DNA from 3 places in the Phreatobacter sp. AB_2022a genome. Region 3 is predicted to be linked to each of the others. Evidence: predicted binding sites of a transcription regulator. Region 3 holds the regulator's gene; each other region holds the start of a gene.
The links. Region 3 encodes LexA, which represses DNA repair genes until DNA is damaged. Its sites were predicted from a motif close to TGTTCNNNNTGTGTTCNG; they were not measured.

Region 1: OZ671_RS16510 (ImuA family protein) is a predicted target of LexA. The motif match lies at 1,831-1,848, and genes of this name have one in related genera.
Region 2: dnaE (DNA polymerase III subunit alpha) is a predicted target of LexA. The motif match lies at 1,109-1,126, and genes of this name have one in related genera.

Annotation. Positions count from the first base shown of each region.
Region 1 is NZ_JAPSET010000021.1:46,375-49,647, reverse strand. Features, by position in the region: gene OZ671_RS16515 (EAL domain-containing protein) at 1-1,528, opposite strand, end outside; gene OZ671_RS16510 (ImuA family protein) at 1,853-2,686, shown strand; gene OZ671_RS16505 (Y-family DNA polymerase) at 2,580-3,273, shown strand, end outside.
Region 2 is NZ_JAPSET010000017.1:117,217-120,489, forward strand. Features, by position in the region: gene OZ671_RS14535 (lipoprotein-releasing ABC transporter permease subunit) at 1-340, shown strand, start outside; gene OZ671_RS14540 (ABC transporter ATP-binding protein) at 333-1,034, shown strand; gene dnaE (DNA polymerase III subunit alpha) at 1,393-3,273, shown strand, end outside.
Region 3 is NZ_JAPSET010000004.1:187,496-190,768, reverse strand. Features, by position in the region: gene moaC (cyclic pyranopterin monophosphate synthase MoaC) at 1-314, shown strand, start outside; gene OZ671_RS04870 (molybdopterin molybdotransferase MoeA) at 316-1,518, shown strand; gene lexA (transcriptional repressor LexA) at 1,667-2,353, shown strand; gene OZ671_RS04860 (ComEC/Rec2 family competence protein) at 2,347-3,273, opposite strand, start outside.

The DNA of each region.
Region 1 (3,273 bases), on a different contig from region 3:
CGTTCAGCATGACTACGAATTCGTCGCCGCCGAGCCGGCTGACGATGTCGCCGGCCCTCAGCTCGGCCTGCAGGCGGCGGGCGATCTCGACGAGCAGGGCGTCGCCGGCGGAATGGCCGAGCGAGTCGTTCACGTCCTTGAAATTGTCGATGTCGAGGAACAGCAGGGCGAGCTGCCTGCCGCCGGCAGCGGCCGTGGCGATCGTCTGGTCGATCCTGGCGCCGAGCATGAGACGGTTCGGCAGGCCGGTCAGCGTGTCGTAATAGGCGAGCTGGTCGATATAGGCCTTGGCATCGTGGCGCTCGATGGCGAGCGCGCAGAGATGCACGCAGGCCTCGACCAGACGCTCGTGCCAGGCACTCGGCCCGCGCTTCTCGCGGAAATAGAAGGCGAAGGTGCCGGCGACGCGGCCATCCTTGAGCTTGATCGGGCTCGACCAGCAGGCGAGCAGGCCGAGCGGCAGCGGCAGTTCCTTGTACGGCGCCCAGAGCGGGCTCGTGTCGATGTCGTCGACCAGGACGGGAATGCCGAGATAGGCGGCCGTGCCGCAGGAGCCGACATTGGGACCGATCGGCACGCCGTCGAGCGCCCGGCTGTAGTGGTCGGGCAGGCTGGGGCCGGCGAGCGGGCGGATGCAGCCGGCGCCGTCGATGCGCAGGATCGAGCAGACGACGCCGGGGGTGATCGCCTCGACCTGACGGCAGATGAGATCGGTCACCTCGCCCAGCGGCCGGTCGTTGGCAAGCGCCTCGAGCACGCGCTGCTGCAGCATCTGGGTCTGCTTGGCTTCGGTGATGTCGGCGATGACGGAGACGGCATGGCGGAACCGGCCGGCCTGGTCGCGGATCGGGTTGATCGAGGCCGAGAGCCAGATTTCACGACCGGATTTGGTATAGCCGAGGATCTCCTCGCGCAGCCCGCGCTCGCGGCCGGCAAGGCCGTTGAGATGGGCGAGGGTCTTCGGATCGGTGTGGCGGCCGCGCAGGAGCGCGGTGGGCGAGCGGCCCATCACCTCGGACCGTTCATAGCCGAACATGGCCGTGAAGGCCCGGTTGCAATAGACGATGCGGCGCCTGATGTCGGTGATGATCACGGCCCGGTCGGTCTCGTCGGCGACCAGCGAGGGAAGATAGATCTCCTCGCGCCGCTGCATGTCGGCGGTGATGTCCCTGGCGAAGGCCGCGCGGAAGCGGAACTCGCCGGAGCGGATGTCGGACAGCGAAAGCGTGATCCAGGCGATGCTGCCGTCCTTGCGTGCGACCGGCAGCTCCGTGCTGGTGCCGGGACGGGGCGGGGAGGCGCCCGCCTGTCTGATTGAGGGCGATCGCCTGGGCGTCGGCAGCGACAGAAGCAGGCTGCTCTCGCGGCCGATCACCTCGTCGCGGCTATAGCCCCACAGGCGCTCCGCCGCCTGGTTGAAGAATGTCACAGTATCGTCGGGGCCGAACATGACGACAGCGTCGATGGCCTGCTCCAGCACCGGGCCAAAGAGTGTAGTCGCACTATCGGCTTGCTGGCTTTCGCTCATTGCCTGACCCGCAGACCCTGCCTCCCGCAGCGAGGCGGATAGCATGCAGAAATGGGCGGCTCTGTCCAGCAAAGCTAAAAGAGGTGTCTCGTTCTTGGTGTATATGATCGATACGCGCCAGATTTTTTCCCGCGTGACTTCGCCTTATTGCGTGGGTTGCGGATTTTCCAGCGCGCGAAGCTGGCGGTGTCTGCGGTGGGCCCGGCCATTCCGTTCCGGAATGGAAGTGTATCGCCCCGGACGGGCGGGCGCAGCACTGGCGCCAGCGGAGCCTTGACTCCGGCCCGGCAAAGCTGTTTGATGAGAACAAAATAGGAACAAGACATGGGCGCGACACCGGATACCCTCCGCGCGCTGAAATTGCAGCTGGCGGCTCTGGAGCGGCCGGCGGCCTTTGATGCGTCGCAAATCTTCTCTTTCGGCCTGCCGATGGTGGATGATCCGCTGGGCGGCGGGCTCGATCGCGCGGCGCTGCACGAAGTGTTCGCGCGTGCGCCGGCCGATGCCGCGGCGGCGGCCGGTTTTGCCCTGGGCCTTGCGCTCAGGGCGGCGGGCGAGGGGCGGATCGTCTGGATCCGGCAGGACTTCGCCGATCTGGAAGCGGGCCGGCTCGATGCCCTCGGGCTGGCCGAGTTCGGCCTCGATCCCGGTCGCCTGGTGCTGGTCCGGGCCAAGGATGGCACCGACGTGCTCAAGGCCGGCGCGGAGGCCGCCCGCTGCACGGCGCTCGGCGCCGTGCTGATCGAGCCGTGGGGCGCTCCGAAAGTGCTGGATCTGAACGCGTCCCGCCGGCTGTCGCTGATCGCCGTCGCCTCGCGAGTGACCACCTTGATGGTGCGTGTCGCCGCCGCCCCCATGCCGAGCGCCGCCGCCTCCCGCTGGGCGGTCGCGGCGCTCGCCTCCCGGCCGCTGGAGGCCAATGCCCCCGGTTTTCCCGCCTTCGCCATCAGTTTGTTGCGTCACCGGGCCGGCGTGCCGCCCCGGCAATGGCGCGTGGAGTGGGATCGTGACGAAACTCGTTTCAAGGACGGAACCTTCCGAAACAGGGCCCTTGCCGGCGCATGGCAGCCTGTCGCCGCGCCGCTACCTGGCCGTCTGGCTGCCCTTCCTGCCGGCGGACCGGTGGAGGAGGCTTTGCCCCTCCGGCGGGCCGGATGACCCGCCGCTGGTCTTCACCGAGAAGGTCCGCAGCGCCCTGAGGCTTGTCGCCGTCGACCGGCGGGCGCTGGCGCTCGGGCTCAATCCCGGCCTGACTCTGGCCGATGCCCGGGCGCGGGTGCCCGATCTCCTGGCGGTGGATGCCGAGCCGGCCAGGGACGCGGCCCTGCTCATGCGGCTCGCCGAGGCCTGCGATCGCTATACGCCGCTGGTGGCCATGGACGGGACCGACGGGCTGGTGCTCGACATGACCGGCTGTTCCCACCTGTTTGGCGGCGAGGCCTCCCTGCGGGCCGATCTCATCGGGCGCTTCGCCGGCGCCGGGGTCGAAGCGCGCGCCACGATCGCCGGCACGCCGGAGGCCGCGCGGGCGCTTGCCCGCTTCGGCCGGCTCGCCGTCGTCGCTCCGGGCGGCGAGGCGCAGGCCGTGGCGCCGCTGCCGGTCCTGGCGCTCGGCCTCGACGCGGAAACCGTGCTGGCGCTGTCGCGGGCCGGCCTGAAGACCATCGGCGATCTCGCCGCGCGGCCGTCGACGCCGCTCGCCGCCCGTTTCGGTGCCCGGCTCGTCGCGCTGCTGCAGCGCGCGC
Region 2 (3,273 bases), on a different contig from region 3:
CGCGATCCTGCGCACCATGGGCGCGACACGCGGCGCCATCATGCGGGTCTTCCTGATCACCGGCGCATCGATCGGGGTGGTCGGAACGCTCGCCGGCTTCGCGCTCGGCGTCGTCGTCTGCCTCAACATCGAGCGCATCCAGGAGTTCGTGTCCTGGCTCAGCGGCACCACGCTGTGGGATCCGACGGTGCGCTTCCTGACCAACATCCCGGCCGACATGTCGACCGGCGAGACCCTGGCGGTCCTGGTCATGGCGCTGGTCCTGTCGTTCCTGGCGACACTCTATCCATCCTGGCGGGCGGCCAAGCTCGATCCGGTCGAGGCGCTGCGTTATGAGTGAGACGACGAGCGAACAGGAACCGCCGGTCCTCTGGCTGCAGGCGGTCGAGCGCCGCTACAAGCAGGGCGAGGGCTCGCTTGAGATTCTGAAGGGCGCGGAATTCGCGGTCTGGCCGGGCGAGAGCGTCGCGCTGATTGCGCCGTCCGGCACCGGCAAGTCGACCCTGCTGCATGTCGCCGGCCTCCTGGAGGCTCCCGACGGCGGCGAGGTCTATGTCGGCGGCGTGCCGACCTCGAGCCTTCCCGACAGCGAGCGGACGCGCATCAGGCGGACCGAGATCGGCTTCGTCTATCAGTTCCACCATCTGCTGCCGGAGTTCTCCGCGCTCGAAAACGTCATGCTGCCGCAGATGATCCGCGGCCTGGGTGCGAAGGAGGCCAAGGTGCGCGCGGGCGACCTGCTCGGCTATCTCGGACTCGGGGAACGCCTCAAGCACCGGCCGGCCGAGCTGTCGGGCGGCGAGCAGCAGCGCGTCGCCATCGCCCGGGCTGTCGCCAACGCGCCGCGGGTGCTGATGGCCGACGAGCCGACCGGCAATCTCGACCCGAAGACCGCCGACCATGTGTTCTCGGCGCTGACCCAGCTCGTGCGCGCCTCGCGTCTCGCCGCGGTGGTGGCCACCCACAATATGGACCTCGCCGCGCGCATGGATCGCCGTGTCACCATCCGCGACGGCCTGGTGGTGGAGGTCTAGGCCGCGGCATTCGCCCGTCGGGATAAGCTTTCATTTACTCTTTGAGTTGCTCGTTTGTTCTCGCGGCTTGCCCTGCGAACAAAATGAGAACATGCTTCCCTGGTCAACAAGAGGAGGCACTGATGGTGCGGACACTCATCGAAGACATGGCGGCCCTGGCAGCCCTCGGATTGTTCACCGGCATGGTCGCGGTCTGGGCGCAGGCGATCCAGGGCCTGTGAGCCGGCCCATGGACGGGCGCCGCGCTGCAAGCGGTGGACGGGTTGGCTGCTTCGCGCTCGAGGCGATTGATCGGCGCCGCCGCGCGGGGCAAAGCTTCAAGAGGATCTTGAGACTCACATGAAGGGGAGGGCCGCTGGTGGCCTCGGCACGGTTCGTCCATCTGCGCGTGCACTCGTCCTTCTCGCTGCTCGAAGGCGCCCTCGGCATCGCCAAGCTCGCCAAGCTTGCGAGCGCAGACCGCATGCCGGCGCTGGCAGTCACCGACACCAACAATCTCTTCGCGGTCCTCGAACTCTCCGAGAAGCTGACCGGCAGCGGCATCCAGCCGATCGCCGGCCTGACCCTCGGCGTGGATTTCGCCGACCGCGAGGTGGATCCGCGCCGGCCCAATATCGGCGCGGTCAAGCCGCGCATCGCGCTCTATGCGATGAGCGAGGAGGGCTATCGCAACCTGATGGCGCTGACCTCGAGTGCCTTCATGGAAAGCTCCGATGTCGGCGACCCGAGCGTCGGCATCGACAGGCTCACGCGGTTTTCCGAGGGCCTGATCGCGCTGACTGGCGGGCCGCGGGGACCGATCGACATGGCGCTGCGCGAAGGCCAGGGGCCGCTCGCGCGGGCGCGGCTGGACCGGCTCGCCGGGATCTACGGCGACAGGCTCTATATCGAGCTGCAGCGCCACGGCCTCGAGGAGGAGAAGGCGGTCGAGCCGCTGCTGATCGCCGAGGCCTATGCCCGCGACCTGCCGCTGGTCGCCACCAACCAGTGCTATTTTGCCAGCGTCGCCGACTATGAAAGCCACGATGCGCTCGGCTGCATCGCCGGCGGCCGGGTGCTGGCCGATCCCGAGCGCCCGCGGCTGACCGCCGAGCACCGGTTCAAGACGCAGGACGAGATGACGAAGCTCTTCGCCGACCTGCCGGAAGCGCTGGAGAGCACGATCGAAATCGCGCGGCGCTGCCACTACCGGGTGCGTACGCGCAAGCCGATCCTGCCGCGCTTCACGCTGGAGGCCGGCGGCGAGCCGGTCGACGAGGTGTTCGAGCTGAACCGCCAGGCGAAGGAGGGGCTGGCACGCCGGCTCGCCGCCCATGGCCCGGCGCCCGGGCTGACGGAGGAGGATTACCACAAGCGTCTCGCCTTCGAGCTCTCGATCATCGAGCGCATGAAGTTTCCCGGCTACTTCCTCATCGTGTCGGACTTCATCAAATGGGCCAAGCAGCATGACATCCCGGTCGGGCCCGGCCGCGGCTCGGGCGCCGGCTCGCTGGTCGCCTATGCGCTGACCATCACCGATCTCGATCCGTTGCGCTTCGCGCTGCTGTTCGAGCGCTTCCTCAACCCGGAACGCGTGTCGATGCCCGACTTCGACATCGACTTCTGCCAGGACCGGCGAGAGGAGGTGATCCGCTACGTGCAGGAGCGCTATGGCCGCGATCAGGTGGCGCAGATCATCACCTTCGGTACGCTGCAGGCGCGCGGCGTCCTGCGCGACGTTGGCCGCGTCCTGGAACTGCCCTACGGCCAGGTCGACAAGCTGTGCAAGCTGGTGCCGCAGAACCCGGCCGCTCCGATCACCCTCGACAAGGCTATCGAAGGCGAGCCGAAGCTGCAGGCCGCGCGCGACGAGGATCCGGTCATCCGCCAGCTCTTCGACGTCGCGGTGAAACTGGAAGGCCTGAACCGCCACGCCTCGACCCACGCCGCCGGCCTCGTGATCGGCGATCGGCCGCTGGTCGAGCTGGTGCCGCTCTACCGCGATCCGAAGACCGACATGCCGGTCACCCAGTTCAACATGAAATGGGTCGAGCAGGCCGGCCTCGTCAAATTCGACTTCCTCGGCCTCAAGACGCTGACCGTGCTCCAGAAGGCCGTCGACCTCCTGAAGCTGCGCGGCATCGCGGTGGACCTCGCAACCATCCCGCTCGACGATGCCAAGAGCTACGACATGCTGGCGCGCGGCGAAACGGTCGGCGTGTTCCAGGTGGAAAGCGTCGGCATGCGCAAGGCGCTCGTC
Region 3 (3,273 bases):
TCGGCACGGCCCGTCTCGCCGGCATCATGGCGGCCAAGCGCAGCCACGAATTGATCCCGCTCTGCCATCCACTGCTGCTCACCAAGGTGGCGGTCGACATCGTGCCCGATGATGCCCTGCCAGGCGTCAGGGCCACGGCGACCGTCAAGGTGTCCGGCCAGACCGGCGTCGAGATGGAGGCCCTGACTGCGGTCTCGGTCGCCTGCCTCACCGTCTACGACATGGTGAAGGCGGTCGACCGCGCCATGCGGATCGAGGGCATCCGGCTCATCGAAAAAACGGGCGGCGCCTCCGGCGCCTATCGGGCGGACTGACATGGCCGGACTGCTGCCCGTCGCCGAAGCCCTGTCCCGCGTGCTCGCCGGCGCCGAGCCCCTGGGCGAGGAATGGCTGGCGCTCGCCGACGCCGACGGCCGCGTGCTGACCCGCGATATCGTCGCGACGCGCTCGCAGCCGCCGGCCGACGTCTCGGCGATGGACGGCTATGCCGTGCGCGCGGCCGACCTGCCGGGGACGCTGCCGGTGATCGGCGAATCGGCGGCAGGCCGGCCCTTCTCCGCCCCGCTGCCGCCGGGCGCCGCGTTGCGCATCTTCACCGGCGCGGCTCTGCCGGCCGGCGCCGACACGATCGTCATCCAGGAGGATGCCGAGCGCGCCGGCGATCAGGTAACCTTCGCCGCCGCCGCTCCGGCCGGCCGCCATATCCGCGTCGCCGGCCTCGATTTCACCGCCGGCCTCGCCGGCCTTGCCGCCGGCACACGGCTCGATCCGCGCAAGCTTGCCCTCGCCGCGGCCATGAATCACGCGCGCCTGCCGGTGCGGCGCGCGCCGCGCGTCGCGATCCTGTCGACCGGTGATGAGCTCGTCGAGCCCGGCGCCGTGCCTGGTTCCGGCCAGATCGTCTCGTCCAATGCGCTGGCTGTGGCCGCTATGGCGAAGCGCGAGGGGGCCATCGCGATCGATCTCGGCATCGCGCCCGACCGGCTGGACGAGACGCTCGCCGCAGTCGGGCGCGCGCGAGACGCCGGCGCCGACATTCTCGTCACCTCCGGCGGCGCCTCCGTCGGCGAATACGACCTGATGCGCGAGGTGATCGCCAGGGAAGGCGCCGAGCTCGGCTTCTGGAAGATCGCCATGCGGCCCGGCAAGCCCCTGATGATGGCCGATCTCGGCGGCATGCGGCTGCTCGGCCTGCCCGGCAATCCTGTCGCCTCCTTCGTCTGCGCCACCATCTTCCTGATGCCGCTGGTCCGGAAGCTTTCCGGCCGCAGCGACATCGAGACGCCGACGGAGCCGGCCGTTCTCGGCACCGATGTCGGGCCCAACGACCAGCGTGCCGACTACTTGCGCGCGACGCTGGAGACGCGCGACGGCACGCTCGTCGCGACGCCGTTCCCGATCCAGGATTCGTCGATGATCCGTGTGCTCGCGGAAGCCGACGCGCTGGTGCTGCGCGCGCCCTTCGCCGAGCGGGCCGCGGCCGGCAGCCCGTGCCGCATCATCCGGCTGCCGCGGTAGCCGCACCGCCGCCGCGGCGACCGCAACGGTACGCCGCGTCAATACTTCACGAAATATCAACGCTTGCGGAACACATAAAGAACAGATAGGGACTGTTCATGATCTGTTCGAGTGAGTCGGACGGCTCGTAATCAGGGGCACACACCCGATGCTGACGCGCAAGCAACACGAACTTCTCCGCTTCATTCAGGAACGGCTGAAGGAAAGCGGGGTGCCACCGTCCTTCGACGAAATGAAGGAAGCGCTGGATCTGAAGTCCAAGTCCGGCATCCACCGCTTGATCACGGCGCTGGAGGAACGCGGCTTCATCCGACGCCTGCCAAACCGGGCGCGTGCGCTGGAAGTGATCAAGCAGCCGGAACAGGCCGCCGGCCCTGCGCGCCAGCGCTTCGCGCCGGCCGTGATCGAGGGCTCGCTCGGCCGCAGCCGGCCGGTCGAGGAGGACACGGTGATGCCGGTCTCCGTGCCGGTCATGGGCCGGATCGCCGCCGGCGTGCCGCGCGAGGCGATCGAGAACCGGATCAACACGCTCTCCGTGCCGCCGGAAATGCTCAGCCGCGGCGAACATTATGCGCTGGAGGTGCGCGGCGACTCGATGATCGAGGCCGGCATCCTGGAAGGCGACCTCGCCCTCGTGCGCAAGACCGACGCGGCCGACACCGGCGACATCGTGGTGGCGCTGATCGACGACGAGGAAGCCACCTTGAAGCGCCTCAGGAAGCGCGGCACGTCGATCGCCCTCGAAGCCGCCAATCCGGCCTATGAGACGCGGGTCTTCGGTCCCGACCGGGTCCGCATCCAGGGCAAGCTCGTCGGCCTGTTCCGCCGCTACTGACCCGGTTCGCCGTCCTCGACGGGCTCACGCTCCTCGGCAGCTTGGGGGGCGGGCGCCTCGGCGACCGCGCCGGGGCGGCGCAGGAGCGACAGGGCATCGCCCGACGGCCGGGGCCGGAACCAGGGCCGCATGCTCGTGGGATCGCGGCTCGTCGCGATGCGATAGCCGTCCGCATCGGCGAATATCGTCACCGCTCCGGTCCAGGCCAGGCCTCTCAGATCGACGACGGTTGCGCGGCAGCCGGCCGGCGCCGGGAAGCGCGTCACGACGATGCGCGCCTCGCGGCAATCGTCGGCCAGCGCTTCGGGATCGCGCGCGAAGGCGGCCCGCCCGCCGCCCGCCAGCGCCATGGCGCAGCCCACCGCGTCGCAGATGACGCCCGCTATCAGCGACTGATCCGATGCAAGACGCGGATCGGCATCCGCGCCGAGCCAGCGCTGCAGCGCGAAGCGGTTGGCGCGCGGCGACAGCGCGCGCAGGCGCCCATCCGTGCCGCGGGCCGCGACCGTCGCCCCCTCGGCATCGATGGCGAGCAGCGGCCGCTGCTTGAGCGGCGCCAGGCCGAGACCGAGCGCGACGAACAGCAGCCCTGCCCATCGCAGCGGCGTCGACAGGGCCGCCACGAGGATGAGGCCGACCGACAGCAGGCCGAGCGCGACCGGACCGAAGGCCGCAACCGGCACCTTGCCGCCCGGCCAGGAGGCAACCCATTCGGCGACGCGGACGAACAGATCGATGCTTATGCCGGCAAGCACCCAGACCGGCCTGTCGAGGCCGAACGGCCAGAGCAGCAGCGCCAGCATTTCGAGCGGCATGGTGACGAATTCGACGATCGGCGCGCCGAGCAGATTGCCCGGAACGCCGTAGAGCTGGATCTGGTTGAAGTGATAGGCCGCATAGGGCGTCGTCGCGAGCGAGGC